One region of the Acidiphilium multivorum AIU301 genome, then DNA from elsewhere that is predicted to be linked to it. Evidence: predicted binding sites of a transcription regulator. Region 1 holds the regulator's gene; each other region holds the start of a gene.
The links. Region 1 encodes LexA, which represses DNA repair genes until DNA is damaged. Its sites were predicted from a motif close to TGTTCTANNTANGTTC; they were not measured.
Positions count from the first base shown of each region.

Region 2: recA (recombinase RecA) is a predicted target of LexA. The motif match lies at 7,971-7,986, and genes of this name have one in related genera.
Region 3: ACMV_RS05630 (S24 family peptidase) is a predicted target of LexA. The motif match lies at 2,623-2,638, and genes of this name have one in related genera.

Region 1 is NC_015186.1:3,496,500-3,506,115, reverse strand. It holds RNA gene rnpB (RNase P RNA component class A) at 107-498, opposite strand; gene ACMV_RS16025 (N-acetylmuramoyl-L-alanine amidase) at 531-1,193, opposite strand; gene ACMV_RS16020 (TerB family tellurite resistance protein) at 1,190-1,960, opposite strand; gene lexA (transcriptional repressor LexA) at 2,013-2,708, opposite strand; gene ACMV_RS16010 (NADH:flavin oxidoreductase/NADH oxidase) at 2,858-3,940, opposite strand; gene pdxY (pyridoxal kinase) at 4,004-4,900, shown strand; gene ACMV_RS16000 (CBS domain-containing protein) at 5,003-5,440, shown strand; gene ACMV_RS15995 (hypothetical protein) at 5,459-5,905, opposite strand; gene ACMV_RS15990 (ammonium transporter) at 6,239-7,558, shown strand; gene ACMV_RS15985 (ribokinase) at 7,687-8,589, shown strand; gene ACMV_RS15980 (RbsD/FucU family protein) at 8,600-9,031, shown strand; gene ACMV_RS15975 (DUF1810 domain-containing protein) at 9,021-9,464, opposite strand; gene ACMV_RS15970 (hypothetical protein) at 9,545-9,616, opposite strand, start outside.
Region 2 is NC_015186.1:968,537-978,152, forward strand. It holds gene putA (trifunctional transcriptional regulator/proline dehydrogenase/L-glutamate gamma-semialdehyde dehydrogenase) at 1-1,101, shown strand, start outside; gene alaS (alanine--tRNA ligase) at 1,123-3,759, opposite strand; gene ACMV_RS04220 (hypothetical protein) at 3,892-4,440, opposite strand; gene ACMV_RS19655 (Abi-alpha family protein) at 4,815-5,321, shown strand; gene ACMV_RS04225 (IS1595-like element ISAcr1 family transposase) at 5,336-6,352, shown strand; gene ACMV_RS22100 (Abi-alpha family protein) at 6,416-6,661, shown strand; gene recA (recombinase RecA) at 6,833-7,864, opposite strand; gene ACMV_RS04235 (aldose epimerase family protein) at 8,021-9,046, opposite strand; gene ACMV_RS04240 (acyl-CoA dehydrogenase family protein) at 9,061-9,616, opposite strand, start outside.
Region 3 is NC_015186.1:1,281,302-1,290,917, forward strand. It holds gene ACMV_RS05615 (DNA methyltransferase) at 149-1,357, shown strand; gene ACMV_RS05620 (carbon-nitrogen hydrolase family protein) at 1,368-2,168, opposite strand; gene ACMV_RS05625 (hypothetical protein) at 2,249-2,479, opposite strand; gene ACMV_RS05630 (S24 family peptidase) at 2,733-3,404, shown strand; gene ACMV_RS05635 (aspartate carbamoyltransferase catalytic subunit) at 3,450-4,385, shown strand; gene ACMV_RS05640 (dihydroorotase) at 4,378-5,664, shown strand; gene plsY (glycerol-3-phosphate 1-O-acyltransferase PlsY) at 5,661-6,239, shown strand; gene dprA (DNA-processing protein DprA) at 6,236-7,357, shown strand; gene topA (type I DNA topoisomerase) at 7,376-9,616, shown strand, end outside.

The DNA of each region.
Region 1 (9,616 bases):
CCGGTCAAGCACTCCATTGGGCGGGAAATCTGACCTCACTCATAGCAGAGCCGGCCCCGATTGCCTAATCGCGCGCGGGCATGGCCGGGCGGCGCGCGGGGGCAAAAATGCCAGACGGTCTGTAAGCCGGGTTCTGTCCACACCCTCGCGGATGCTGGACGGCCATTCATCTGGGACACGCATCGCTGCGTGCCTCGCGCGACCAACCCGGGCGACGAGGCGGAATCCCTCCGCGGCCATGATCGCTCATGCCGCCGGTCGCCCCTATTCGGTCTTGCTCCCGGTGGGGTTTTCCCTGCCGCCCCCGTTGCCGGCGGCGCGGTGCGCTCTTACCGCACCTTTTCACCCTTGCCGGCAGGCCGAGGCGTACCGGCGGTATGTTTTCTGTGGCACTTTCCCTGGGGTCGCCCCCGCCGGCCGTTAGCCGGCACCGTCATTCCATGGAGCCCGGACTTTCCTCCGCGCCGCGAGCGGCACGGCGGCCGTCCAACCGTCTGGCCCGCGCTTCTTGGGCGATCGCCAGCGCCCGGTCAATGGGCGCCGAACAGGGCGCGGATCGCCGCGGCGCGGGCGCGCGTGCCGGCATCCGCCACACCATCGACCCGTTCGGGCCGGAACCGCCGCTGGAACGCGGCCACGACCGCGGCGCGGTCGAGCGCCACGTCATAGCCGATCGCGGCGAGATCGGCGGCGAGATCGTCGCCCGCGGCACCCGCCGCCGCCGACCACAGGCCGATCCCCGCGGCGGCGAGTTGCGGCCAGGGAAACAGCTCGCCAGGGTCCTGCTTGCGGTCCGGCGCGATGTCCGAATGGCCGACCACGTTCCGCGGCGGGATCGGATGGCGGCCGAGAATGCCAAGGCAAAGCTCGATGACCGCCGCGACCTGTTGCGGCGGGAACGGGACATAACCCCATTCATGGCCGGGATTGACGATCTCGATGCCGATCGACCGGTCGTTCAGCCCGCGCGCGCCGCGCCAGAAGCTGATCCCGGCATGCCAGGCGCGGTCCCGCTCGGGGACCAGCGCGTGAAGGCCGCCCGCCTCGTCGACGACATAGTGCGCCGAAACCTTCGCCGCCGGGTCGCAGAGCCGTTCGATCGCGGCAGCCGCGCTGCGCATGCCGGTATAGTGGAGCACCAGGTGATCGACCGGCATTCCCGCCGGCCGCGCGTCCCGGTTGGGCGAGATCACGCGCCGCGCTCGCGCTTGATGGTGTCCCAGGCGGCGTTGATCCGGGCGACGCGTTCGGTCGCGCGGGCGATGAACTCCGCCGGCACGCCGCGCGCGGCAAGCTGGTCCGGATGGTTCTCGCGCATCAGGGCCTTCCAGTGGGCGCGGATCGCCTCGGTGCTGGACGTGCGGGCGATGCCCAGCACCTGATACGGATCCTCACCGAGATTGCCGCCCGAAGGGTTCGCCGCCCGGGCGCGGGCCGCCTCGCCCAGGCCGAACAGCGCGCCGATCCGCGCCAGCATGTCGGCTTCGCGCGCGTTCACCGGCCCGTCCGCCCGGGCGATGGCGAACAGCGCGCCGAGCACCTGCTCGAGGGCAAGGCGGTTGTCGGCGAAGCTCTCGCCGAGCTGGCGCGCATAGGGCTCGAAGCCGGACGCATCCTCGCGCGCCTGGTCGAACAGGTGCCCGATCGTCGGGATCGCCGCATCCTCGATGCGGAACTGCCGCTTGAACGCGTCGATCTCGGCGCGGACCACCGGCCCGTCGCATTTCGCGAGCTTGGCGGCGAGAACGGTGGCGCCGATGGCGAACACCTGTTCGCGCCGGCCGAGCAGGGCGGCAAAGCGGGCGGAGTCGAGCGGCAGGGCGCGGCCGAGCCGGGCGCCGAGCGAGCCGAGGTCACCGGTATCGGCGGCATGGCCCAGCGCGGCGCCGGCCACGGCGCCGAACGGCCCGCCGACGGCGAACCCCGCGACGCCGCCGATGATCTTCCCCCACACGCTCATGCGCGCAATATCGGCCCGGTTGGCCGGCGGGTCAAAGGGGGGTGGGGCCGGCTCAGTAGCGTCGGAACAGCGCGACCAGCCGCCCTTGGACCTTCACCCGCTCGGCCGGGAAGATGCGGATCTCGTAGCGCGGGTTGGCCGGCTCCAGCGCCGTCGAGTTGCCGCGCCGGCGCAGCCGCTTGAGCGTCACCTCGACATCGTCGATCAGCGCCACGACGATCTGCCCCGTCTCGGCGGTCTCGCCCCGGCGGATGATGGCGGTGTCGCCATCGAGGATCCCGGCATCAACCATCGAATCGCCGGCCACCTCGAGCGCGTAGTGCTCGCCCGGACCCACGAGCGAGGCGGGAATCTCGATTTCGGCCTGGTGCTCGCGCAGCGCCTCGATCGGCTGGCCGGCGGCGATCCGCCCGTAGAGCGGCAGGGTGATGGCCGCCGCCGGATCGGCCGCGCGCGCGCCCTGCAGGCGGGCGGTGAAATCGCCCCGGATCACATTGGGCGCGAAGCCCGTATCCGGCCGGTCCGCCGCGGCATCCGAGGGCAGGCGCAGCACTTCCAGCGCCCGCGCGCGGTGTTTGTGCCGGCGCAGGAACCCGCGTTCCTCCAGCGCGCCGATCAGCCGGTGAATGCCCGATTTCGACTTGAGGTCGAGCGCCTCCTTCATCTCCTCGAAACTCGGGGAGCAGCCCGTCCGGCGCAGATGCTGATCGATATAGACCAGCAGTTCGTGTTGCTTGCGGGTGAGCATCGGGCATTCTCCGGCTTCTTGCCCCGAATGCGCCGCAATGGCCGGGGCCGACAGGACGCTTTTGGGAACAAAACGCTAACATCTGTTCTTAAAGGGCCGATTCGCGCCGCGTCAAGACCTTCGTGACGCTGGCGCGACCCGGCCGAAGGTCAGACGAGAGCCCGCTGATATTGCGGCACGAGATCAACCGGCAGGCCGAAATGCTGCGCCGCGCGGATCGGCCATGCCGGGTCGGCCAGCAGGGCACGGGCGAGGAAGACGAGATCCGCCCGCTCGTTGGCGACGATCTCGGCCGCAAGCTCGGGCTCGCGGATCATGCCGACCGCGCCGGTCGCGATCCCGGCCTCGCGGCGGATGCGCTCGGCGAACGGCACCTGGTAGCCGGGGTGGATCGAGGGAATCCTCTGCTGCGGCGAAATTCCGCCGGTCGAACTGTCGATCAGGTCGACATCGCCGCGGGCGGCAAGCCAGCGGCACAGCGTCACCGCCTGGTCGGCGTCGAATCCGCCCTCGATCCAGTCGGTGCAGGACAGGCGCACGAAGAAGGGCAGGTCGTCCGGCCATTCCGCCCGCATCGCGTCGATCGCCTCCATCACGATCCGCGCGCGGTTGGCGAGATCGCCGCCATAGGCGTCGGTGCGATGGTTGCTGACCGGCGAGAGGAACTGGTGCAGCAGATAGCCATGCGCCGCGTGAAGCTCGACGATGCGGAACCCGGCGCGGCGGGCGCGGGCCGTGGTCGCGGCGAAATCGCCCACGATGGCGGCGATCTCGCCGGCGGTGAGTTCGTGCGGAGCGGGGCGATCAGGCGCGAAGGGCAGCGGACTCGGCGCCACCGGCAGCCAGCCATCCGCCGCATCGGGCGCCACGAACCCGTCGCCCTTCCAGGGCTGGGTCTGGCTTGCCTTGCGGCCGGCATGGGCGATCTGGATCGCCGGCACCGCGCCGCCATATTCGATCAGCGCGACGAGGCGCTTCATGAAAGCCTCGTGCCCGTCATTCCAAAGGCCGAGGCAATGGGCGGTGATCCGCGCCGCGGGCGAGACATGCGTCGCCTCGGTGAAGACGATGCCGGCGCCGCCCATCGCCTTGGCGCCGAGATTCTGGATGTGCCAGTCCTGCCCGAGGCCGTCGATCGCGCTGTACTGGCACATCGGCGAGACAACGATGCGGTTGCGCGCCTCGACGCTGCGGAAGCTGACCGGCTGAAAAAGCTTGGGAATGCGCGCCACGGCAAGACCTTTCGACAATGAATGAAGACGTTTGCCCGGTGAGATGGCGCAGGGAAGGCGGGCATGCAACCGCCGGCCCTTGCCAGGCCGCGCGCCCTGCCGCCAAACCGGGCCATGGCGATTCTCTCGATCCAGTCACAGGTGCTCAACGGCGCGGTTGGCAATGCCGGCGCGGCCTTCATCCTGGCGCGGCATGGCCACGAGGTCTGGCCGCTGCCGACGGTCCTGCTGTCGCATCATCCCGGCCATGGCGGCGCCGAGGGTGGCCCGGTGAAGCCGGCGCGGCTTGCCGCCCTGCTGGACGGGCTCGCCGCGCGCGGCGCCTTCGCGCGGTGCGAGGCGGTGCTGTCCGGATATCTCGGCGCCGCGGCCGCGGTTCCCGTGGTGGGCGAGGCCGTCAGCCGGGCGCGGGCGGCGAATCCGGCGGCGCTCTATGTCTGCGATCCGGTCATCGGCGATGACGGGCGCGCCTACGTGCCGCCGCCGCTGATCGCCGCGATCCGCGAAACCCTGGTGCCGCGCGCCGATATCGCGCTGCCGAACGCCTTCGAGCTCGGCATTCTTGCCGGCACCACCCCCACGGACCGGTCCAGCGCCTTCGCCGCCATGGAGGCGCTTGGCACGAGGCTGGTCGTCCTGACCGGTTTCGCCGGCGCGGATACGGCGCCCGGCATGCTCGACATCCTCGCCATCGACCCGGATGGGCGCCGGCAGATCTCCGTACCCCGCCTCGCCGGGCGGTTCTCCGGCGCAGGCGATGCCTTCGCCGCCCTGTTCATGGCCCATTACCTGCCGTCGCGTCGGCTTGACGCGGCCCTGACCGCCGCTGCGGCAGCAACGACGGAACTGCTCCGCATCACCGCCGCCCTCGGAACGGACGAACTCGCCATCGTCGCGGCTCAGGAGGCGTGGGTTGCGGCCGGATGCGCCGCACGGGATGATGAAAATCCGGCGAGATGAACCATTTGTGTTGATCTGGGCGAAACCGCCGACATAGTCTGGTCTGGAATGAGCCTGTCCGCCGCGCCGTCGTGCGGCGAGGGCGTCCTCGGGAGGTTTGCGATGACAACGATGGCTGCGATACTGAAACGGAAACCCACCGCGCTGATCTCGGTGCCGCCTGAGGCGCGTATCCGCGAGGTGGTCGTCGTGCTGGCGGAGAAGCGCATCGGCGCTGTGGTCGTGCAGTCGCCGAACAGCGACCTGCTCGGGATTCTCTCGGAGCGCGACGTGGTCAGAAGCCTGGCGGCGAACGGCGCCGCGACGCTGGAGATGGAGGCGAGCCAGCTGATGACCCGCGCCCCCACCACGGCGACGCCGTCGACCACGGTTTTCGAGGCGGAAAACCTGATGACCGACGGGCGTTTCCGCCATCTGCCCATCGTCGACGGGGGCAAGCTGGTCGGTGTCGTCAGTATCGGCGACGTGGTGAAGTCGCTGATCGAGACGCAGACGCACGAAGTGCGCAGCCTGCGGGAATACGTCAACGGCAGCGCCTGACCGCGCGGCCGCGCGAGGTCAGCCCGGCGGGGCGAGCGGCTGCGCCTGAACGCTGCTGTTCCCGCCATAGCCGGTATCGCTTCCCGTACCGCTCGTGTAGCCACGAGAGGAAGACATCGGCGCCGGCGCCAGTTGCTGCGGTGCCGCATTGGCCGGCCCTGGCCCGGCTTCGTTCGTGGCCGGCGCCGCCGCGCCGCCGGCCCAGGGCGGATTGCCGAGATTCACCTGCTTCGGCGTCGTGTTCGCGGCGGTGAGAGCGCCAATGCCGCCTCCAACGGCACCGCCGACGAGAACGCCGATCGGCCCGCCGATCAGGCCGAAGGTCGCGCCCGTGGCGGCCCCGCCGGCAGCCCCGCCGCTCATGCGATTGCCGGCATCCGCGCCGCACCCGGCCAGCGTCACCGTCATTGCCGCAATCAGCCCCAGCGTCGTCGCTTGCCGCCGCCTGCGCTTCCAATCCGTCATTGAATGCTCCTTCCCGCGCCGGAGCGTTTCCGGCTGTCGGACCCTACAGCGCGGAATCGTGGCGAAACAAGGTTCGGGCCGAGTCCGGACGATGATTTCGGCGTAATCAAGGACAGGCTGCAACGAGGTCGCGAAGGGCGATCGCCACCGGCCATGTGCCGGAATGATGTGCTAATGGACATCCGGAGGAAGTTCATCCCCGATTCTGCCTGACGGCCCGGCCGGCGCGCCATGGCCAGCGCCCGAGGTTTTGGCACAATTCCTGCTAACTGCCCGATGTCACACGGATCAGCCGCATCGGATAACGGGCGGAACAAGAAGGAGCGGGTCGCCATGACGCGACGTTTATGGACGGTGGGAGCCCTCTCGCTCCCGCTTGCCGGCATCTGTTTGCCTGCAAAAGCGGCAGAATCGGGTTTGAGCGCGGGCGATACTGCCTGGATGTTGGTCAGTTCGGTCCTGGTGCTGCTGATGACCATTCCCGGCCTCGTTCTGTTCTACGGCGGCATGGTCCGCAAGAAGAACGTGCTTTCGATCATGATGCAGAGCGTCATCATCTGCGCGGTCGTTTCCGTCCTGTGGCTCGTGGTCGGCTACAGCCTGGCCTTTTCCAACGGCAACGGCTTCGTCGGCGGGCTGGGCGATGTCCTGCTGGAAAACCTGGCGCGCGACTGGAACCTGCCCTTCACCCTCGGCACGGGGCTGCCCGACGCCGTGCATCTGCGGGTGCCGGAGAGCGTGTTCGTCATGTTCCAGCTCACCTTCGCGATCATCACCCCGGCCGTGATCACCGGCAGCTTCGCCGAGCGGATGAAGTTTTCCGCCCTGCTGATCGTGATGGCCGCATGGTCGCTGCTGGTTTACGCGCCAATCGCCCACTGGGTCTGGAGTCCCGCAGGCTGGCTCTACCGGCTCGGCATCGCCGACTACGCGGGCGGCACGGTCGTCGAGGTGAATTCCGGCATTGCCGGCCTCGTCTGCGCGCTCTATCTCGGCCGCCGCCTCGGTTTCGGACAGGACAACATGATGCCCTGGAACCTGTCCTATGCGGTGATGGGCGCCTCGCTGTTGTGGGTCGGCTGGCTGGGCTTCAATTCCGGCGGCGCCGGCGGCGCCAATCCGAATGCCGGCATGGCAGTGCTGGTCACCCAGATGGCCGCGGCGGGAGCGACCCTGTCCTGGACCGCGGTCGAATGGGCGCATCTCGGCCGTCCCACGGTGCTGGGCGCGATTTCCGGTGCCGTGGCCGGCCTTGTGGCCATCACCCCGGCGGCGGGCTTCCTGCTTCCCGGCCCGGCACTGCTGCTCGGGCTTGCGGCTGGCGTGGTCTGTTTCTGGGCCGTCACCGTCGTGAAAATCCGCCTTCGCTACGATGATTCGCTCGATGCTTTCGGTGTGCATGGTGTCGCGGGCATTCTCGGCACGCTGGCCACCGGCGTGCTCGCCTTCGGCCCGCTTTCGGGCGGCGCGGTCGAACCCGGACTGCACCAGCTGGCGATCCAGGCGCTCGGCGTGGCGGCGACGATGATCTATTGTGGCGTCGTCACCGCCGGCATCCTGTTCGCCACGCAGCGCCTGGTCGGCCTGCGTGTGACCCGTGACGAGGAACGGCAGGGCCTGGATGAGGTGCTGCACGGAGAATCGATCGCCTGACACCCCGCCCGCCGGGAAGGCGGCGCCGCGCCGGCATCCGGCATTTTGACTTGCGGCGCCGAAGCCCGCAGAAGTCGGGTCGAACCCGCCGCCGCGGGATTCCGGTGCGATACGGAGGAACGGAGCCCATGCTCGTCGTCGGCAGCGCGAATATGGATCTCGTGGTGCGGACACGGCGCGCCCCGGATGCGGGCGAAACCGTCATGGGCCTCGATTACGCGACTTATCCGGGCGGCAAGGGGGCGAACCAGGCAGTCGCCGCGCGGCGGGCGGGCGCAACGGTCGCCTTCGCCACCTGCCTCGGCCGCGACGCCCATGGCGATGCCCTCCACGCGACGCTCGCCGCGGAAGGCATCGATCTCTCCCTTCTGCGCCGCGTCGACGCGGCGAGCGGGGTTGCGCTCATCACCGTGGAGCACGGCGGGCAGAACCGCATCGTCGTCGTCCCGGGCGCGAACCAGGATCTGCGGCCCGAGCGCCTGCCCGATCCGGTGCCGGCAGGGCTGCTGCTGGCCCAGCTGGAGGTGCCCGTGGAAACCGTTCTGGCGGCGGCGCGACGAATGAGGGCCGCTGGCGGGCGGACGGTGCTCAACGCCTCGCCGGTGGACCGGCTCGATCCGGCCACGCGGGCCGATCTCCTGGCTGAAACCGACATTCTCGTGGTCAACGAAACCGAAGCGGCCGCCCTCCTGGGCGCCGATTCTCCGGATGCCGCACCGGCCGAGATGGCCCACCGCCTTGCCGCCGGACGGCAGGCGGCCATTGTCACCCTCGGCGCCGCTGGCGTGGTATGGCACGCGGGCAAGGCGGGTAGCCGGGTTGAGCCGCATCGGGTTCCGGTGGTCGATACCACCGCCTGCGGCGACGCCTTCGCCGGCGCGCTGGCTGCCTCGCTCGAGGCGGGCGGCTCGATCGAGGAGGCTGTCCGTTTCGGCAATGCGGCCGGCGCGCTGGCCGCGACACGGACCGGCGCGCAGCCCTCCCTGCCGACCCGCCAGGCCATTCTCGACCTGCTGACCCGCGACACATGAAGGAGCGCCCATGCTGCACGGTATCGATCCCATCCTCACCGCCGATCTTCTGCATGCGTTGCGGGCGATGGGCCATGGCGACACGATCGCCATCGTCGACGCGAATTTTCCCGCCGCCACCTGTGCGAGGCGCCTGGTCGCCATGCCGGGCCTCGAGGCCAGGACGGTGTTCCGGGCGGTGCTGAGCGTCCTGCCGGTCGATGATTTCATCCCCTTGCCGCTGCTGACCATGCAGGTCGTCGGCGACGCGGCGGCCGTGCCTCCGGCGGTGGCGGAGTTCCGGCAGATCGCGGCCGGGGCCGGGGTGGGCGCCGAACGCATGGGCACACTGGATCGCCATGGCTTCTACGCCGCCGCGCGGGACAGTTTCGTGATCGTCCAGACCGGCGACCGGCGGCTCTATGCCAACGTGATTGCGACCAAGGGCGTGATCAGGACCTGAACGGCGCCGCTCCAAGCCGCCGAACCGTCTCGGGATCGGGCTGTCCGTCGTACCAGCGGTCGAGATTCGCCTGGCAGGTTTCGTCGCCGCACGCCAGCGCGAACAGGCTCATCGAAGAGCGGAACTTCAGCGCATCGATCGGGCCGAAGATCGCCTCCGGCGAATCGGCTTTGGCCGCCAGCACGAGCGCGGCGGCCTCGCGCAGGCGGGCGCCAAGCAGCGGATGCGCCATGTAGGCGCGGGCTTCCGCCATCGAGCCGATGCCGTAATGCGCCGCCGCCAGCGAGCGGCCGAGCCCGCGCAACTGGGGAAAGACGAACCACATCCAGTGCGTTCGCTTCCGCCCGGCCGCGAGTTCGGCGAAAACCTGCCCGATCACCGGCGCCTGGGCATCGACGAAGCGGGCGAGATCATGGGGATCGTCACCGGGCATCGAGCCGACCCTGCCGCAGGACGGATGGCTCGCGCCCGGCCGAAATCCGGCGCCCCAGCCGCGCGCGGCGCCCGCGGGTATCAGGCATTGCCGCCGCCGAGCTCCGCGCCTTCGCCGTGCGACAGCCCCGGAAGTGCGTGAACATGCGCGTC
Region 2 (9,616 bases), 1.2 Mb from region 1:
CCGCTGCTCGCCATGCTGCGCGGGGCGATGGAGGAACTCGCCGTGGGGGCGACCGACCGGCTGTCGAGCGATGTGGGCCCGGTGATCACGCGGGAGGCGCGGGACAATATCCGCGCCCATGTCGAGACGATGGAAGGGCGGGGGCATAAGGTGTTCTCGGTGGCGCTGCCGCCAGAGACCGAGGGCGGGTGGTTCGTGGCGCCGACGATGATCGAGATCGACCATCCCTCGGCACTGGAGCGCGAGGTGTTCGGGCCGGTGCTGCACGTGGTGCGTTACCGGCGCGAGGAGCGGAATGCGATGGTCGCCGCGGTGAATGCGCTGGGCTACGCACTCACTTTCGGCGTGCACAGCCGGATCGACGAGACGATCGCGCAGGCGGTGGGCAAGGCCGAGGCCGGCAACATCTACGTCAACCGCAACATCGTCGGCGCCGTGGTCGGCGTGCAGCCCTTCGGCGGGCATGGGCTGTCGGGCACCGGGCCGAAGGCGGGCGGGCCGTTCTACCTGCGCCGGCTGCTGGCGCGGCGGCCGATGGCGCATGGCGAGGGCGAGCCGGCGCCGGCATTCGCGAAGCTGGTCGGCTGGATGCGCGAGCAGGGGATCGAGACCGCGCCGGCGCTCCGCTATGCGGCGGCTTCGGCGTTCCGCGACGCCGAGCTGCCGGGGCCGGTGGGCGAGCAGAATACCCTGCGGCTGAAGCCGAAGGGGCTTGTGCTCTGCCGGGCCGCGAGCCCCGAGGGCATGTGGCGCCAGGTCGCCGCCTGCCTTGCCACCGGCAATGCGCCGCTGGTGCTCTGCGACGGCGCCGAGGCGGAGATCGCCCGGATGCCGGCGGAGATCCGCCCGGCGATCGCGCCCGCCGATGCGGTGGCGCGGGCGGAATTCCGCGCCGTGCTGTTCGAGGGCCATCGCGACGCGCTGATCGCGCTGCAGATGGCGCTGGCCGAGCGGGACGGACCGATCGTGCCGGTCCACGCCCTGCCGGCGGAGGACCATTCCGAGTGGGATTATCCGCTCGAATTCCTCCTCGAGGAGCAGTCGATCAGCGTCAACACCGCGGCGGCGGGAGGCAATGCCAGCCTGATGTCGATCGGCTGATTTTTGCTCCCCCCTCGGCGGTCAGCCGCCGAGGGACGCGCGGATCGCGGCGAGCGCCTCGTCGGCCTTGCCGCCATCCGGGCCGCCGGCCTGGGCCATGTCCGGCCTTCCGCCGCCGCCCTTGCCGCCGACCGCTTCCGAAGCGGCGCGGACCAGGGTGACGGCGTTGAAGCGGTCGGTGAGATCCGGCGAAACGGCGACGACGATGCTCGCCTTGCCCTCGGCGGTGGAGACCAGGGCGGCGATGCCCGAGCCCATCGATTTCAGGATGGAATCCGCCAGCGATTTCAGGTCGCGCGGCGAGACCTCGCCGAGATTGCGGGCGGCAAACTTGATGCCGGCCACCTCCTCGATCTCGGACGCGGCGCCGCCGGTGGCGAGCTTGCGCTGCAGCTCGGCGACCTGCCGCTCGAAACGCTTTTTCTCCTCCAGCAGGGCGGCGATGCGGGCGGGGAGTTCGGCGGGCGCGACCTTGAGCGCGGCGGCGGCCTCTTCCAGCAGGTCGGCCGCGGCCTCGGTGGCGGCGAGGGCGGCTTCGCCGGTCACCGCCTCGATCCGGCGGATGCCGGCGGCGACGCCTGATTCGGCGAGGATGCGGAAGGCGCCGATATCGCCGGTGCGGGCGACATGGGTGCCGCCGCACAGCTCGATCGAATAGGCGGACTTCCCGGCATCGCCGGCGCCCATCGAGACGACGCGCACCTCATCGCCGTATTTCTCGCCGAATAGCGCCATCGCGCCGCGCTTGACCGCTTCATCGGGCGTCATGAGCCTTGTTTCGACCGCGGCGTTCTCGCGGATGCGGGCGTTGACCTCGCGCTCGACGGCGCGGAGTTCCGCTCCCGTCACCGGGCGGGGCTGGGAGATGTCGAAGCGCAGGCGGTCAGGCGCGTTCAGGCTGCCCTTCTGCGTCACGTGCGGGCCGAGGGCGCGGCGCAGCGCCTCGTGCAGCAGGTGGGTCGCCGAATGGTGGGCGCGGATGGCGCCGCGGCGGGCGTGATCGACCTCGGCATGGACGGAATTGCCGGGGGCGATCTCGCCTTCCTCGATCGTGCCGTAATGGACGAACAGATCGCCGGCCTTTTTCTGCGTGTCGGTGACGCGGATGGTGACGCCGGGGGCGGTGAGCGTGCCGGTGTCGCCGACCTGGCCGCCGCTTTCGGCGTAGAAGGGCGTCTGGTTGAGGATGAGGGCGACCTCCTGCCCGGCCTCGGCGCGGCCGGCGGGCGCGCCGTTCACCACCACGGCGAGGATGCTGGCATCGCTCTCCTCGGTCGAGTAGCCGAGGAACTCGGTGCCGCCGAGACGGTCGCGCAGGTCGAGCCAGACGGTTTCGGTCGCGGCATCGCCGGAGCCGGCCCAGGCGGCGCGGGCGCGGGCTTTTTGTTCCGCCATCGACGCGGTGAAGCCCTCATGGTCGAGGCCGCGATGCTGCTCGCGCAGCGCGTCTTCCGTCAGGTCGAGCGGGAAGCCGTAGGTGTCGTAGAGCTTGAAGGCGACCGCGCCCGGGAGTTTCTCGCCCGAGCCGAGTTTCTGCACCTCATCCTCAAGGAGCGAGAGGCCGCGTTCGAGCATGACGGCGAATTTCTGCTCTTCCAGTTTCAGCGTCTCGACGATCAGGGCCTCGGCGCGGGGGAGTTCGGGGAAGGCGACGCCCATCTGGCGGGTGAGGGCGGGAACCAGGCGGTAGATGAAGGGCTCGCGCATGCCGAGCCGGTGGGCGTGGCGCATGGCGCGGCGCATGATCCGGCGCAGCACGTAGCCGCGGCCCTCGTTCGAGGGCAGCACGCCATCGGCGATCAGGAAGGAGGTGGCGCGGAGATGATCCGCGATGACGCGGTGGCTGACCTTGTGCGCGCCGTCGGGATCGGTGTGGGAGACCTCGGCCGAGGCGAGGATGAGGGCGCGCAGCGTGTCGGTATCGTAGTTGTCGTGCTTGCCCTGGAGGATGGCGGCGAAGCGCTCCAGGCCCATGCCGGTGTCGATCGAGGGGCGGGGCAGCGGGTTGCGCACGCCGGCCGGCTCCTCGAGGAACTGCATGAAGACGAGGTTCCAGATCTCGATGAAGCGGTCGCCATCCTCGTCCGGGCTGCCGGGCGGGCCGCCGGGAATGGACGGGCCGTGATCGTAGAAGATTTCCGAGCAGGGGCCGCAGGGGCCGGTATCGCCCATGCGCCAGAAATTGTCGTCGGTCGCGATCCTGATGATTTTCTCATCCGGCAATCCGGCGATCCGTTTCCAGAGCGAGGCGGCCTCGTCGTCCTCGTGGTAGACGGTGACGAGGAGTTTTTCCTTCGGCAGGCCGAAGTCGCGGGTCAGCAGGGTCCAGGCGTTCTCGATCGCGACGTCCTTGAAATAGTCGCCGAAGGAGAAGTTGCCGAGCATCTCGAAGAAGGTGTGGTGCCGGGCGGTGTAGCCGACATTGTCGAGATCGTTGTGCTTGCCGCCGGCGCGGACGCATTTCTGCGAGGAGGCGGCGCGGACATAGGGCCGGTGCTCGTGGCCGGTGAAGACGTTCTTGAACGGCACCATGCCGGCATTGACGAACATCAGCGTCGGGTCGTTGCGCGGCACCAGGGGTGCGGAGGGCACCACCTCGTGGCCGTTGCGGGCGAAGAAGTCGAGGAAGGTGGCGCGGATGTCGTTGCTGGAGGTCATGAAAAGGCCCGTGATCCCTGAAACGTGTTGTGCGCAGAGCCATACCGCAGGGTTGCGGCAATGTCATCCGAGCGGCGGGCAGGGGCAGGCATCCGCGCATCGGGCGATGGCGGGCGGGGGGGCGCGGCGGGGTCAGGCACGGGCGGGCGGGGCGCGGGCGAGCCAGAGCGGGGTGGCGCGTTCGAGGCGGTTGGGCGGGTCGTTTGCCGGGGCCAACGGGTGCCGAACGCGGGGGCGGCGCGGGGGGCGCGGTTTCGGCGCGGGCGGGGCGCGGCGCAGGCAGGGCGGCGGGCGCAGGCCGAGGGTGCGGCAGAGCGGGCGGAGGATGCGGCCGAAGCGCGGGTCGGTCCCGATCAGGGCGATGGTCGCCGGATCCTCCAGCAGGGCGCGGAGGCGGCCGGCGATGCCGGCGGCCTCGGGGATGGGAGCAAGAACCCAGCCGCGGCGGCGGGGCAGGTCGGGCGCGCGGGGCCGGGCGGGACGGGGTTTCGGCGCGCGCGGCCGGGGCGGCGGCGCGCCGGCGGCGAGGACGGCGAAGCGGGCAGCAGCGCGGCGCAGGCGGGTCCAGAGGAGGAGCAAAAGGGCGCGCGTGTCAGGCGCCAGATTTCGCGCCGCCCCGCGCACGGCGACGGCCTGGCAGAAACCGTCGATGATGGCGCGGAAGCGGGCGGCGAGGTCCATGAACGGAACAGGAACACGGACGGGCGGGGGTGGGCAAGGATTTTTGCGCCGGTGGGGGCGGCGGCATAGGAGGATCAGGGGGTGGTGGTGGCTTGCGACCCTTGTCGGACGCTAGGACGTCATGAGGTCAGCGCCGAAAGCTGCCATTCGTAGGATGGTAATCGCCGCGCGCACCCACTCTGTGCTTGCCGGGCTAAGGCGCGAGTACAAAGTATGGAGCGCACCCCTGCGTTCACCAGCAACAGCAGTAAGCAGAAGCGAGGCAGCGCCGTGCTGAGGGGAGACGTTGAAGGAGCTAGCTCACTGCTATGCTAGCTCACTGCTATATTGTCGAAATCGTGACGATTCCCAGATTTGTTGCAAAGGAGCGAAAATTGACCGAAAATAGCTCGTCGGGAAACGACCTAGGTACGGAGATAGCAAAGGAGCTTATCCGTCAACTTCCGATCAGGGACGCAACGCTCTCGGCTGCACAGCAAACAGGAGAAATTCTGACCGATCTGGCAAAGGTTTTGCACTTAGCTTTGGCACCCGTTCAACTTCTCGCCGCATACCAAGACCGATTCCGACAGTTTGTTGATCGGGCAGTGCGGCGGGTGCCCGAGGAAAAGAGAATTGCCCCTGCTCCTCAGATTCTCGGCCCAATCGTCGAGGGTATTCGCTACGAGCCAGAAGGGACGCCCATCGACGAACTGTTTTCGGAGCTGCTTAGTCGGTCAGTAGATAGTGACCGTGCGCACGAGGCGCACCCATCTTACCCGATCATAATCAGACAGATTTCCAGTGATGAAGCAAAAATACTATCGAACCTCAAAGGTCGCAGGTTCGATTATGTTCATACAAGGGACCTTGCCTATCCGGTTGACTCCCATACCTACTAGATCTAGTGTTGGGCATGGATGTCCTGGCCCGTGAAGACCTGCCGTTCCCGCAGTCTCTGCCGGAATTCCAGCGTATTTTCCCGAACGACGCGGCCTGTGCCGCCTATCTCGAAAGCGCCCGCTGGAATGGAGGGTTCGCCTGCCCAAGGTGCGGCGTCGTTGGCGAGCCGTTCCGTTTCGAGGCGCGCCCGGGCGTTCTGCGCTGCCGGGCCTGTCGCAAAGACGTAAGCCTGATGGCTGGGACCGTTATGGAACGCAGTCACACGCCGCTGTCGACTTGGTTCTGGGCGGCTTACTTGATCGCCAGCCAGACGCCCGGAATGTCGGCCGTCCAATTTCAGCGGCAACTCGGCCTGTCGCGCTACGAGACCGCCTTCGGCATCCTTCATAAGCTGCGCGCCGGGATGGTGCGCCCCGAGCGCGACAAGATTGGCGACACGCCGCAAGAACACGTCGAAGTGGATGAAACGTGGGTTGGAGGACGAACCCGAGGCGATGGACGGGGTGTCCATCACAAGGTTCTCGTCGCCTGTGCCGTGGAGGTGCGCCACCGGAAACCGGGAACCAAGCTCGACAATCGGAAAGACGGTCGCTACGCGGGACGCGTTCGTCTCGCTGTTGTCCCCGACCGTAGCGCCAATTCGCTCTGCGGATTCGTCGAAAACGCCGTTGCTCCCGGATCGCTGATCGTTACCGACGACTGGAGCGGCTATGCCGGTCTCGGAAGGCGCGGGTTCGACCACCATGCAATCGCCGAATGCGGCGACCCGGAGGTGGCAGAAGAATTCCTGCCGATCGTCCACTTGGTCTTTACCAACCTGAAGACCTGGATCAACGGCATCCATCACGGGGTCAGCGCCAAACATCTACAAGCCTACCTCAATGAATTCACGTTTCGGTTCAACCGGCGCCTCTATCCCTTCAACGCGTTCCGCTCGCTGCTCGGAATCGCGGGTAGGGCAGCCGCACCAACCTTTGACGAGCTTTATTCCGGGGAATGGACACACCCTACATTTAGTGGGTGTGGGTAACAACCGGATAGGCAAGCAAGGGACTACGACCGAAAGCTGAATCTATTTACGGGTGCGAGCAGAGTGGAAGTTGATGAGCTCCCAAGAACCGGACTGACCTACCCTGAAAACGTGCAATTCTACATGAACCACCTACATCAACTCGGACTAGCGGGGATTTTTCAACAGGGGAATCAGGAGCCAATTTTTGGCAATGAACCGCGAGAGCAAGTTGGTGTCAGGGTTCGCTCTCAATATATGTTAACCGATTTCGGGCAGCGCTTCATTCATGCCTGCACCGCGGGAGAGGCCACAAACGACTTTTCGTAAAGCGTGTTCGGCTTCACGCACACTTCGGCGCGTCTATATGTGATAATATTCCTTATTAGATACTCTCCGCCCAAACCCGCCAGTCCGGTTTCCCCCCCCATAGCCATTATTCCGGTGAGGTCGATCGAGTGGGGGCGGCGGCGCTGGGGGCGCCGCCGGGGCAGGAGCAAATTAATCGGCGGCTTCGGTTTCGGTTTCGTCGGTGATCATGGCGGCTTCGACGAGGTTGGCCTGGGCGCGGATGCGTTGTTCGATGGAGGCGGCGACGTCGGGGTTGTCGCGGAGGAACTGTTTCGCGTTCTCGCGGCCCTGGCCGATGCGCTGGCTGTCGCAGGAGAACCAGGCGCCGGATTTCTCGACGATGCCGGCCTTCACCCCGAGATCGAGCAGTTCGCCGACCTTGGAGATGCCCTCGCCGTACATGATGTCGAACTCGACCTGGCGGAAGGGCGGGGCGAGCTTGTTCTTGACCACCTTCACGCGGGTCTGGTTGCCGGTGACTTCCTCGCGGTCCTTGATCGAGCCGATGCGGCGGATGTCCATGCGGATGGAGGCGTAGAATTTCAGCGCGTTGCCGCCGGTGGTGGTTTCGGGGTTGCCGAACATGACGCCGATCTTGAGGCGGATCTGGTTGAGGAAGATCACCAGGGTCTTCGAGCGCGAGATCGAGCCGGTGAGCTTGCGCAGCGCCTGGCTCATCAGGCGGGCGTGCAGGCCGACATGGCTGTCGCCCATCTCGCCCTCGAGCTCGGCGCGGGGGACGAGGGCGGCGACGGAGTCGACCACGAGGACGTCGATCGCGCCGGAGCGGACCAGGGTGTCGGCGATTTCGAGCGCCTGTTCGCCGGTGTCGGGCTGGGAGATCAGCAGGTTGTCGACATCGACGCCGAGCTTGCGGGCGTAGATCGGGTCGAGCGCGTGCTCGGCGTCGACGAAGGCGCAGGTGCCGCCGCGCTTCTGCGCCTCGGCCACGGCGTGCAGGGCGAGGGTGGTCTTGCCCGAGGATTCGGGGCCGTAGATCTCGATCACGCGGCCGCGGGGCAGGCCGCCGATGCCGAGGGCGAGGTCGAGCCCGAGCGAGCCGGTGGAAATGACGTCGATCGCCTCGGATTCGCTGCGCGAGCCCATGCGCATGATCGAGCCCTTGCCGAAGGCGCGCTCGATCTGGGCCAGGGCGGCGTCGAGTGCCTTGTTCTTTTCCATCGGTAACTCCTGAAGCGTGTTGGGCGGGCCGGCGTGATGCAACCGGAGCGCGAAATTAGTCTAGCGGGCGCCGGGTTGCCCGTCGAGGATGAGTTTTGCATGAAGAGAACATATCGGCAACACGTTTGGTAAGAATTTATTAACCATTTGTTCTCGTCATGTTCTCGTCTGGTCGGTGGTGAAGCGCCAGACGGTGCTGGAACGGAAGGCCTCGCCGGGGTCGAGCCTGGTGGAGGGAAAGGCGGGGCGGTTCGGCGAATCGGGGAAATGCTGGGTTTCGAGGGCGATTCCGTCGCCGGGGCCGTAGGGCGGCAGGTCGAGCTTGCCGGCGGCGTAGACCTGCACGGCGGGCTCGGTGGTCTCGACGGCGAGGACGCGGCCGGAGGCGGGGTCGCGCAGGAGGGCGGCGGGGCCGATGACGCCTTCGGGCTTGTCGAGCACGAAGCAGTGGTCGAGGCCGGCGCGGGCGGGGCCGATTCGCTGCTGGCGGGTGAGGTCGAGCCAGGTGCCGGCGACGGGGGCGATGGCGCCGGTCGGGATGTTCGCCGCATCGGGCGCGAGGTAGCGCGCGGCGGCGACGGCGATTTCGTGGTCGAGCGCCGTGCCGCCGCCGGCGAGGTTGAAATAGGCGTGGTTGGTCAGGTTGAGCACCGTGGCGCGGCCGGCGACGCGGGCGGCATAGTCGAGGCGGAGCGTGTTGTCCGGCGTCAGCGTGTAGGTGACGTAGACGGTGAGGTCGCCGGGGAAGCCGTTCTCGCCGTCCGGACTGTGCAGGCGGAGGGTGAGGGCGCTGCCGGTGGCGGCGACGATGTCCCACACGCGGTGGCTGAAATTGGGCGCGGGGCCGTCGGCCGGGCCGCCATGCAGGGTGTTGGCGCCCTCGTTGGCCGGCAGGGTGTGGCGGACGCCGTCGAGGGTGAAGGCGGCGCCGGCGATGCGGTTGGCGTAGCGGCCGACGAGCGCGCCGAAATAGGGGCTTTTCGTCTCGTAGTCGGCGAGGGTGGGGCAGCTCAGCACGACATTGGCGAGGCGGCCGCGGCGGTCGGGGGCGAGGAGTTCGTCGACGATGCCGCCATAGTCGAGCAGGCTGACCGACATGCCGGCCGCGTTCGCGAGGGTGATCCGCCGCACCTTCGCGCCGGCGCGCGTGGTGCCGTAGGGGGCGATGACGGGTTCGGGCATGGGCGGTCGGTCCTTCAGGCGTTTGGGCAGGCGTCCGGGATGACGGCGGCGCGGGCGAGGAGATCGGCGTCGCCGCCGGTGGCGCCGGCGGCGCCGAAGGCCAGCGCGGGGTGGACGATGCGCGCGGCGATGAAGCGTTCGGCGACGGCGGCGGGGGCGTGGCGGAGCAGCAGCGCGGCCGAGAGGGCGAGGGCGAGATGCTCGACGAGGCGGCGGGCGACGGGCTCGGCCGATTCGGGGCGTTCGAGCATCGCCTCGACGCCGGCGATCAGCGCATCGAGCGCGGTGTCCGCGCCGCGGGCGGGGGCGAGTTCGGCGGCGAGGGCGGCGGCGGCCTCGGGCGTGCGGGTCAGCGCGCGCAGCACGTCGAGGCAGATGACGTTGCCCGCCCCTTCCCAGACGCCGTTCAGCGGCGCCTCGCGGTAGAGCCGGGCGATCGGGTGTTCCTCGACGAAGCCGTTGCCGCCGTGGCATTCCAGCGCCTCGGCGAGCAGGGCGGGGGCGCGCTTGCAGGTCCAGTATTTCGCGACCGGGACGATGATCCGGGCGAGGGCGGCTTCGGCCGGGTTA
Region 3 (9,616 bases), 1.5 Mb from region 1:
GACTATTGCTTCAGTATTGCATGCGGCACGAAAAGCGACCACGGACAGAAGCCCTCGCCAAATGCCAGATCATGAACACCTGAAATCCGGAAGACGCAGATTTTCACCACGTCTGAAGTGATCCGTGGGCTTCATGGACATCTTGAACATGACATTGCCGAAGCCTTTTCCCGACCGGACGCTCATCGACGGAATTCTCGACTTCCGTGATTTCGACGGCATAACACGCCACGAACGCGCGGACGGGATCGATTATTTCATCAACGCGTTCTGGACGTCCGGCCAGCGCCAGGCCCACGCGATCCACGAGATTTCCTACCGGGCCTGCTTCAAGCCACAGCTTCCGGCCTTCTTCATTTCCCGCCTCACTGCCCCGGGCGATCTCGTGTTCGACCCCTTCATGGGCCGTGGCACAACGCTGGTGCAGGCGGCGCTGATGCAGCGCCGGGCCGCCGGCAACGACATCAATCCGCTTGCCGCGCTGATGTGCCGCCCCCGGCTGCGGCCGATCGATCTGCATGATATCGCCGATTCGCTGCGCAGCGTGGACTGGGCGCTCGGGAAAATCCGTCGCGACGACCTGCTGGCCTTCTACCATCCCATGACCCTCGCCCGCCTCGAGGCGCTGCGGGACTGGCTCGCCGAACGCGCCCCGCTGGGCGCCGTGCGGCCCGATCCGGTCGCCGACTGGATTCGCATGGTCGCGATCAACCGGCTCACCGGCCACTCCCCCGGCTTCTTCTCCGGCCGCTCGATGCCGCCCAACCAGGCCGTGTCCGTCACGGCGCAGCGTCGGATTAACGAAAGGCTGGGCCTCGCCCCACCCGAGCGCGACATCGCCGCCCTCATCCTCCGGAAATCGAAATCCCTGCTGCGCGACGGCACCGTTCCCGCCTGTGGCGCGCCTGGCCTGCACACCGGTCCGGCCTGGCATGTTCCGGGCCTGGCCGCGCGCTCGGTCGCCCTGGTCGTCACCTCGCCGCCGTTTCTCGATGTCGTGGACTATGCGGCCGACAACTGGCTGCGCTGCTGGTTCGCCGGGATCGATCCCGGCGCGGTCGCAATCGACCTGCACCGGAGCGAAGCCGCCTGGACGGAAATGGTGCGCCGCGTGCTCGCCGAACTGGCCCGGCTCGTGCGGCCGGGCGGCCATGTCGCCTTCGAGGTGGGCGAGGTGCGGCGCGGCCGGGTGCTGCTCGAAAAGCGCGTCTGGCAAGCGGCGGATGGCCTGCCCTTTCAACGGCTTGGCGTGCTGGTCAACCTTCAGACCTTCACCAAGACCTCGAATTGCTGGGGCGTCAGCAACGGCACGCGGGGAACCAATTCCAACCGGATCGTCATGCTCCGCCGGCTCTGAACGGCCCGCCTCAGCCCGCGATCGTCCCGTAGAGCACCGGCCGCCGGTCGGCCAGCAACGGATCGCGGCGGCGCACTTCGGCGAGGTGTCCGGGATCGATCCGCGCCATCAGTCGCGTCGGGCCGGCGCCCGCTTTGGCCAGCACCGCGCCGTCCGGCCCGCAGATCGAGGAATGGCCGATATAGTCGATCCCCGGCTCGCCGCCGCAATGATTGGCATAGGCGATGTAGACCTGGTTTTCATAGGCCCGGGCGGGGACCAGCGAATCCGCCACAACGTAATAAGGCGGCATCAGCGCCGTGGGCACCAGGATCAGGTCGGCTCCCGCCAGCGCCATCATCCGCGCCGTCTCGGGGAATTCGATGTCATAGCAGATCGCGAGGCCCAGGCTCAGCCCCCGCCAGGCGACAACCGGAAATCCATCCCCCCGTAGCGCGAACATCCCGCGGTCGAGATCCCCGAACAGGTGCACCTTTCGATAGATCAGCCGCGCGCCGCCGGCCTCGTCGATCAGGATCGCGCTGTTCGCGACCCCGTCGCCCACACGCTCGGGGAAGCCGAAGCACAGCGCGATGCCGACCTCGGCCGCGAGTGCCCTCGCCCGGCCGATTTGCTCCCCTTCCGGATCCAGCGCCAGCTCCCGCGCACGCGCCGCGCCGAGATTGTATCCGGTCAGGAACAGTTCCGGGAGCACCAGAAGATCCGCGCCGGCGGCGGCGGCGGCCCGCGCCTCCTCGCCGAGCAGGGTGTGCCCCGCTTCGGGATCGGCGAAACGGCCCTCGGTCTGGCAGATGGCAATGTTCACGGTCATGCAACAGGGATAGGCCCGCCGCGCCGCCGAGGCAATTGTCCATCGTTCGGGCGGCGCGGGCAGGCCCTTTGGGCCGCGGCCTATATCGGCGCCAGCACGAGGTGGTCGCCACGGCGGGCGATCGCACCCATCCGCGCGCCCTGGGAACCGGAGGCCATCACGATGTCCCCCGGCGCGATCAGGTCGGCGGCCGGGCCGAAGAACCCGTCATCCTCAAGGACGGAAAGCGCCTCGTTGCCTGCGCGATAGTGCCAGAGGGTGAAGCCGTTGGCGTAGGCGAGGACGGAAAGGTTGCGCAGGGTCAAAGTCATTTCATGTCTCCTTCTGAAAGCGGGCTCGGATCTTTCCGGCGGTTCCGGAATTTTTTTCCTGTTCGCCGGTCATTCTCCAATTCTGTTTCGCATCTGGACTCAGCGGTTCTGACGGGGCGAAGATCATCGCGACAGCTCCATGAGAACGAAACAAGAACATACTAACCAGAGGTTGTATCCGCCGCAAGCGTTAACTCATGGTTTTCCTTAATTTTTTCTTTCAAAGACCCATAAATCCGTTAAGAACAAGACGATGCAGCACGAAGATATCTGGCGGGCGATTGACGCGCTGGCGGCGCAACGGGGGCTGTCGGCTTCCGCCCTTGCCCGCAGCGCCGGGCTCGACCCCACCAGCTTCAATCCCTCGAAGCGCCGCACGCCGGATGGCCGGCTGCGCTGGCCCTCGACCGAGAGCATCGCCAAGATTCTCTCGGCCAGCAGCATCGGCATCGAGGCCTTCGCCGCCCTGGTCGGCGGCAGAAGCACGACGCCGGCCGGCACCAGCCGCCCGCGCCGGCCGGCGGTGCGCACCGTGCCGCTGGCCAGCCTCGCGCAGGCCGGCCAGGGCGGGTTCTTCGACGAGGGCGGCAACCCGACCGGCGGCGGCTGGGACCGCATCGCCCTGCCCGTCGGCGATGCCGGGATCGCCGGCGATCCGCACGCCTTCGCGCTCACCATCCAGGGCGATTCGATGGACCCCGTCTATCGCGATGGCGACATCATCGTGGTCTCGCCCGCGTCCCCCGTGCGCACCGGCGACCGTGTCGTCATCCGTACCGCCGGTGGCGAGGTGATGGCCCGGCAGTTGCTGCGCCGCACCGTCTCCCGGGTCGATCTCGGCTGCTTCAATCCCGCCTACCCGCCCCGCGGCTTCATGACCGAGGAGATCGGCGCCCTTCACCGCATCGTCTGGGCCAGCCAGTAGGAAGCGCTCTTCCCGCCGGCGCGGCGGGGCTGTAAGGAGACCGTCATGCGGTTGCCGACGCGCCATCTCCTGGGAATCGAAGGGCTCCACCCGCGCGACATTTCCGCCCTGCTCGACCTCGCCGAGAGCTACGTGCTGCTCAACCGGTCGGGCAAGACGCGGCGGGACGTGCTGCGCGGCCGGACGCTGATCAACCTGTTCTTCGAGGATTCCACCCGCACCCGCACGAGCTTCGAGCTCGCCGGCAAGCGGCTCGGCGCCGATGTGATCAACATGTCGGTCTCGACCTCCTCGGTCTCCAAGGGCGAGACCCTGCTCGACACCGCGGCGACGCTGAACGCGATGAACTGCGACCTGCTGGTGGTCCGCCACAAGGCCTCCGGCGCGCCCGCCCTGCTCGCCCAGAAGGTGGATGCGGCGGTGATCAACGCCGGCGACGGCATGCACGAGCACCCGACCCAGGCGCTGCTCGACGCGCTGACGATCCGCCGCAGCAAGGGCACGCTCGCGGGCCTCACCGTCGCCATCTGCGGCGATATCGCGCATTCCCGCGTCGCCCGCTCGAACCTGCTGCTGCTCACCGCGATGGGCAGCCGGGTGCGCGTCGTCGGCCCGCCGACGCTGATCCCCTCCGGCATCGACCAGTTCGGCGCCACCGTCTTCCATGACATGCGCGAGGGCCTGCGCGACGCCGATATCGTGATGGCGCTGCGGTTGCAGACCGAGCGGATGAGCGCCGGGCTGATCCCCAGCGCGCGCGAGTTCTTCACCTTCTACGGGCTCGACGCCGCCAAGCTCGCGATGGCGAAGCCGGACGCGCTGGTGATGCATCCCGGCCCGATGAATCGCGGCGTCGAGATCGACAGCCAGGTCGCCGACGACGCCACCCGCTCGGTGATCCGCGAGCAGGTGGAGATGGGCGTCGCCATCCGCATGGCGGTGCTCGACGTGCTGGCCCGGACGGCGCTCGCCCATGCATGACACGCCCCCCGACACGCTGATCCGCGGCGCGCGGATCGTCGATCCCGCCACCGGCCACGACGCGGTGGGCGACCTGCTGGTCCGCGACGGCGTCATCGCCGATTTCGGCGCCGGTCTCGGCCGGCCGGACGGCGCGGTGATGATCGATGCCGCCGAGCAGATCCTCTGCCCCGGCCTGGTCGATGCCCGCGCCTCGCTCGGCGAGCCCGGCTACGAATACCGCGAGACCATCGCCACCGCCGCCGAGGCGGCCAATGCCGCCGGCATCACCACCATCGCCGTGCTGCCGGACAATATCCCCGCCACCGACGACCCGGCGCTGGTCCGCGCCCTGGCTGGCGCCGGGGCTGCGACCGGGCGGCTCACCATCGCCCCCTACGGCGCGGCGACGCGCGGCTGCAAGGGCGAGATGATCGCCGAATACGGCCTGCTGCGCGCGGCCGGCGCGGTCGCCTTCTCCGATGGCGCGCGGGCGATCGGCCCGGCCGGGCTGATGCGCCGCGCCCTGTCCTATGCGCGCGGCTTCGGCGCCATGATCGTCCAGCATCCCGAGGAGCCGAGCCTAGCCGCCGGCGGTGCGGCGACCGCCGGGGCGCGGGCGACGCTGATGGGCCTGCCCGGAATCCCTGCCTGCGCCGAGGCGATGATGGTCGCCCGCGACATCCGTCTCGCCGAACTCACCGGCGGCGCGGTGCATTTCGCCCATGTCTCGACCGGCGAGGCGCTCGACCTGATCCGTGGCGCGAAACGCCGGGGCCTCGCGATCACCTGCGACACCGCGCCGCCCTATTTCGACCTCAACGAGAACGCGATCGGCGATTTCCGCACCTATGCGAAGCTCTCGCCGCCGCTGCGCAGCGAGGCCGACCGCCTCGCCGTCTGCGCCGCTTTGGCCGATGGCACGATCGACGCCGTGGTCTCCGACCACCAGCCGCGCGACGCCGACGACAAGCGCCTGCCCTTCGCCGAGGCCGCGCCCGGCGGCGCCGGCCTCGCCACGCTGCTCGCGATCACGCTGGCGCAGGTGCAGTCCGGCGGGCTCGGGCTGATCGCGGCACTCTCCCTGCTGACCGACCGGCCGGCGCGGCTGTTCGGGCTGGATGCCGGGCGCATCGCCCGCGGTGCGCCGGCCGATCTCTGCCTCTTCGCCCCCGAGCGCCCCTGGCGGATCGAGGCCGGCGCCCTGCCCGGCAAGGCGCAGAACACGCCCTTCGACGGACGGCCGGTCGAGGGTGTGGTCACCGGCACGTGGAAGGCCGGGCGGCGGGTGCACGGATGATCGCGCCCTACGCCCTGCTCGGCTACCTGCTCGGCTCCATCCCGTTCGGCCTGCTGCTCACCCGTGCGGCCGGGCTCGGCGATGTGCGGCGGATCGGCTCGGGCAATATCGGTGCGACCAACGTGCTGCGCACCGGGCGCAAGAGCCTCGCCGCGCTGACCCTGCTGCTCGATGGCGGCAAGGGCGCCGTCGCCGTGCTGCTCGCCCGCCATGCCGGCAGCGCCGCCGCCGATCTCGCCGCGCTGTTCGCGGTGATCGGCCATCTCTACCCGGTCTGGCTCGGCTTTCGCGGTGGCAAGGGGGTGGCGACCGGCCTCGGCGTGCTGCTCGCCCTCGCCTTCCCGGTCGGCGCCGCCTGCTGCCTGATCTGGCTCGCCATGGCGTTCTGGCGGAAGATTTCCTCCCTCGCCGCGCTGACCGCCTTCGCCGCCGCCCCGCTGCTCGCCCTGCTCGCCGGGCGCGGCCATGCGGCGCTGGTTGCCCTCGCCATCGCCGCCCTCGTCGTCTTCAAGCATCGGGCCAACATCGCGCGGCTGCGCGCCGGCACCGAGCCGAGGATCAGGCTCTCGGCGTGAGCGACAAGGCCACCCTTCTGCGCCTGATCCGCACGGAGGGAGTGGGGCCCCGGACCTTCCGCCGCCTGCGCGAGCGCTTCGCCAGCCCCGGGGAGGCTCTGGACGCGCTGCCCGCCCTCGCCCGCCAGGTCGGACGGCGGGGCAACCTGCGGATTCCCCCGCCGGCCGAAATCCGTCGCGAGCTCGACCGGCACGAGGCGCTCGGCGCCCGCCTGATCTTCCTCGGCGATGCCGACTATCCGCCGCTGCTCGCCCTGCTGCCGGATGCGCCGCCGGTCATCGCGGTGAAGGGCGATGTCGCCCTGCTCCATCGGCCGGTGGTCGCCGTGGTCGGCGCGCGCAACGCCTCCGCCAACGGACGGCGGATCGCCGCGGACATCGCCGGCGAGCTCGCCGCCGCCGGCCATCCGGTGGCCTCCGGCCTCGCCCGCGGGATCGACGCCGCGGCGCACGAGGCGGCGCTGCGCGAGGGCACCACCATCGCCGCCATCCCCGGCGGGCTCGACGTGGTCTATCCGCCCGAGCACCGCGACCTGCAGGCCCACATCGCCGAGGCCGGCGCGGTGGTGGCCGAGGCGCCGCCCGGCACCGCCCCGCTCGCCCGGCATTTCCCCAAGCGCAACCGCATCATCGCCGGGCTTGCCCTCGGCGTCGTCGTCATCGAGGCGGCGCTGCGCTCCGGCAGCCTGCTGACCGCCCGCTACGCGCTGGACTATGGCCGCGAGCTCTTTGCCGTGCCCGGCTCGCCGCTCGACCCACGCGCCCGCGGCGGCAATGACCTGATCCGCCAGGGCGCCTGGCTCGCCGAATCCGCCGCCGACATCCTCGCCAACCTGCCCGACCGGCCCGGCGCGCTGTTCCCCGACGCGCGAATCGCCGCCCCGCCACCCGGCCTCGGCGAGCCGCCCGACGCGGCGCCGGAGACCGGCGACGAACTCGACCGCGCCCGAAGCGAAATCCCCCGGCTGCTTTCCGCAAGCCCCGTCAGTGTTGACGAACTGGCAAGGCACTGCCAGTTCTCCACATCGGCCTTGACCGCCGTGCTGACCGAGCTCGAACTTGCCGGCCGGATCGAAACCCTGCCGGGCAACCGGGTCTGTCTGCTCTCCGAGTGCTGAACGGGATACCGCGCTTACATGAATGCCATCGTCGTCGTTGAATCCCCCGCCAAGGCCAAGACGATCAACAAGTATCTCGGCGACGGATTCACCGTTCTCGCCTCCTTCGGCCATGTCCGCGACCTGCCGCCGAAGGACGGCTCGGTCCGCCCGGACGAGGATTTCGCGATGTCCTGGGAGGAGGACGCCCGCGGCGACCGCCAGGTCGCGGCCATCGCCAAGGCGCTGAAAGGGGCGGACACGCTCTACCTCGCCACCGACCCCGACCGCGAGGGCGAGGCGATCTCCTGGCATGTCCGCGCCATGCTCGAGGCGCGCAACGTGCTCAAGGGCAAGCAGGTCCGCCGCATCACCTTCAACGAGGTCACCAAATCGGCGGTGCAGGCCGCCCTCCGCGCCCCGCGCGACCTCGACACCCCGCTGATCGAGGCCTATCTCGCCCGCCGCGCGCTCGACTATCTGGTCGGCTTCACCCTCTCGCCGGTGCTCTGGCGCAAGCTGCCCGGCAGCAAGAGCGCCGGACGCGTGCAGTCGGTCGCGCTGCGGCTGATCTGCGAGCGCGAGGCCGAAATCGAGCTGTTCCGCCCGCGCGAATACTGGACGATCGAGGCCGAGTTCCGCACCCCCGCCGGCGCGCCGTTCCGCGCCCGCCTCACCCATCTCGACGGCCGCAAGCTCGACCAGTTCGACCTCGCGGACAAGGCGGCGGCCGATGCGGCGAAGGCGGCGGTCGAGCGTGGCGCCTTCAGCGTCGTCTCGATCGAGAAGAAGCGCGTTCGCCGCAACCCGCCGCCGCCCTTCACCACCTCGACCCTGCAGCAGGACGCCTCGCGCAAGCTGCACATGACGGCGCAGGCCATCATGCGCACCGCCCAGCAGCTCTACGAGGGTGTGGAGATCGGCGGCGAGACGGTCGGCCTGATCACCTACATGCGTACCGACGGCGTGCAGATGGCGCGCGAGGCGATCACCGCCGCCCGCCAGCAGGTGAAGGACGCGTTCGGCGCGAACTACCTGCCCGCCGCCCCGCGCGAATACCAGTCGAAGGCGAAGAACGCGCAGGAGGCCCACGAGGCGATCCGCCCGACCGATTTCACCCTCACCCCCGAGCGCGCCGCCCGCCACCTCTCGCCCGAGCAGGCGCGGCTCTACGAGCTGATCTACAAGCGCGCCCTCGCCTCGCAGATGCAGTCGGCCGAGCTTGACCAGACCACGGTCGAGCTTGCCGATGCCGCCGGCACCACCCTGCGCGCCACCGGCTCGATCCTCGCCTTCGACGGCTTCCTCAAGCTCTACCGCGAGGGGATGGACGAGGACCCGGAGGACGAAACCGCGAGGCTGCTGCCGCCGATGGCGAAATCCGACCCGCTCGCCAGCGGGCCGGTCACCGCCGAGCAGCATTTCACCCAGCCGCCGCCGCGCTATTCCGAGGCCACCCTGGTCAAGCGCATGGAAGAGCTCGGCATCGGCCGCCCCTCGACCTACGCCTCGATTCTCACCGTGCTGCGCGAGCGCAACTATGTGCGGATGGAAAACCGCCGCTTCATCCCCGAGGATCGCGGCCGGCTGGTCACCGCCTTCCTGGTCAGCTTCTTCGGCCGCTATGTCGAGACCGGCTTCACCGCCGATCTCGAGGAGAAGCTCGACGAGGTCTCCGACGGACGGCTCGACTGGCGGTCGGTGATGCGGGATTTCTGGGCCGATTTCTCCGGCGCCGTCGAGCAGATCAAGGATCTCAAGATCTCCGACGTGATCGATGCGCTGGACGAGGAGCTCGGCCCGCATTTCTTCCCCGCCCGCGAGGACGGATCCGATCCACGCGTCTGCCAGGCCTGCGGCACCGGCCGGCTCGGCCTGCGGCTCGGCCGCTTCGGCGCCTTCATCGGCTGCTCGAACTATCCCGAATGCCAGTATACCCGCCGCCTCGCCGTCGAGGGCGGCGAGGACGAGGGCGACCAGCTGCGCGACGGCATGAAGCTGCTCGGCGAGAACGCCGAGGGCATCCCCGTCACGCTGCGGCGCGGCCCCTATGGCCTCTATGTCCAGCTCGGCGAGCCGGACCCGGAGGACAAGAAGGCGAAGCCCCGCCGCGCCGCCCTGCCACGCGGCATGAGCGGCGAGACGATCACGCTGGAGCAGGCGATCGGCCTGCTCTCGCTGCCGCGCGTGATCGGCGTGCATCCGGAAACGAAACAGGAAATCCAGGCCGGCATCGGCCGGTTCGGCCCCTATGTGAAGATGGGCCCCATCTTCGCCTCG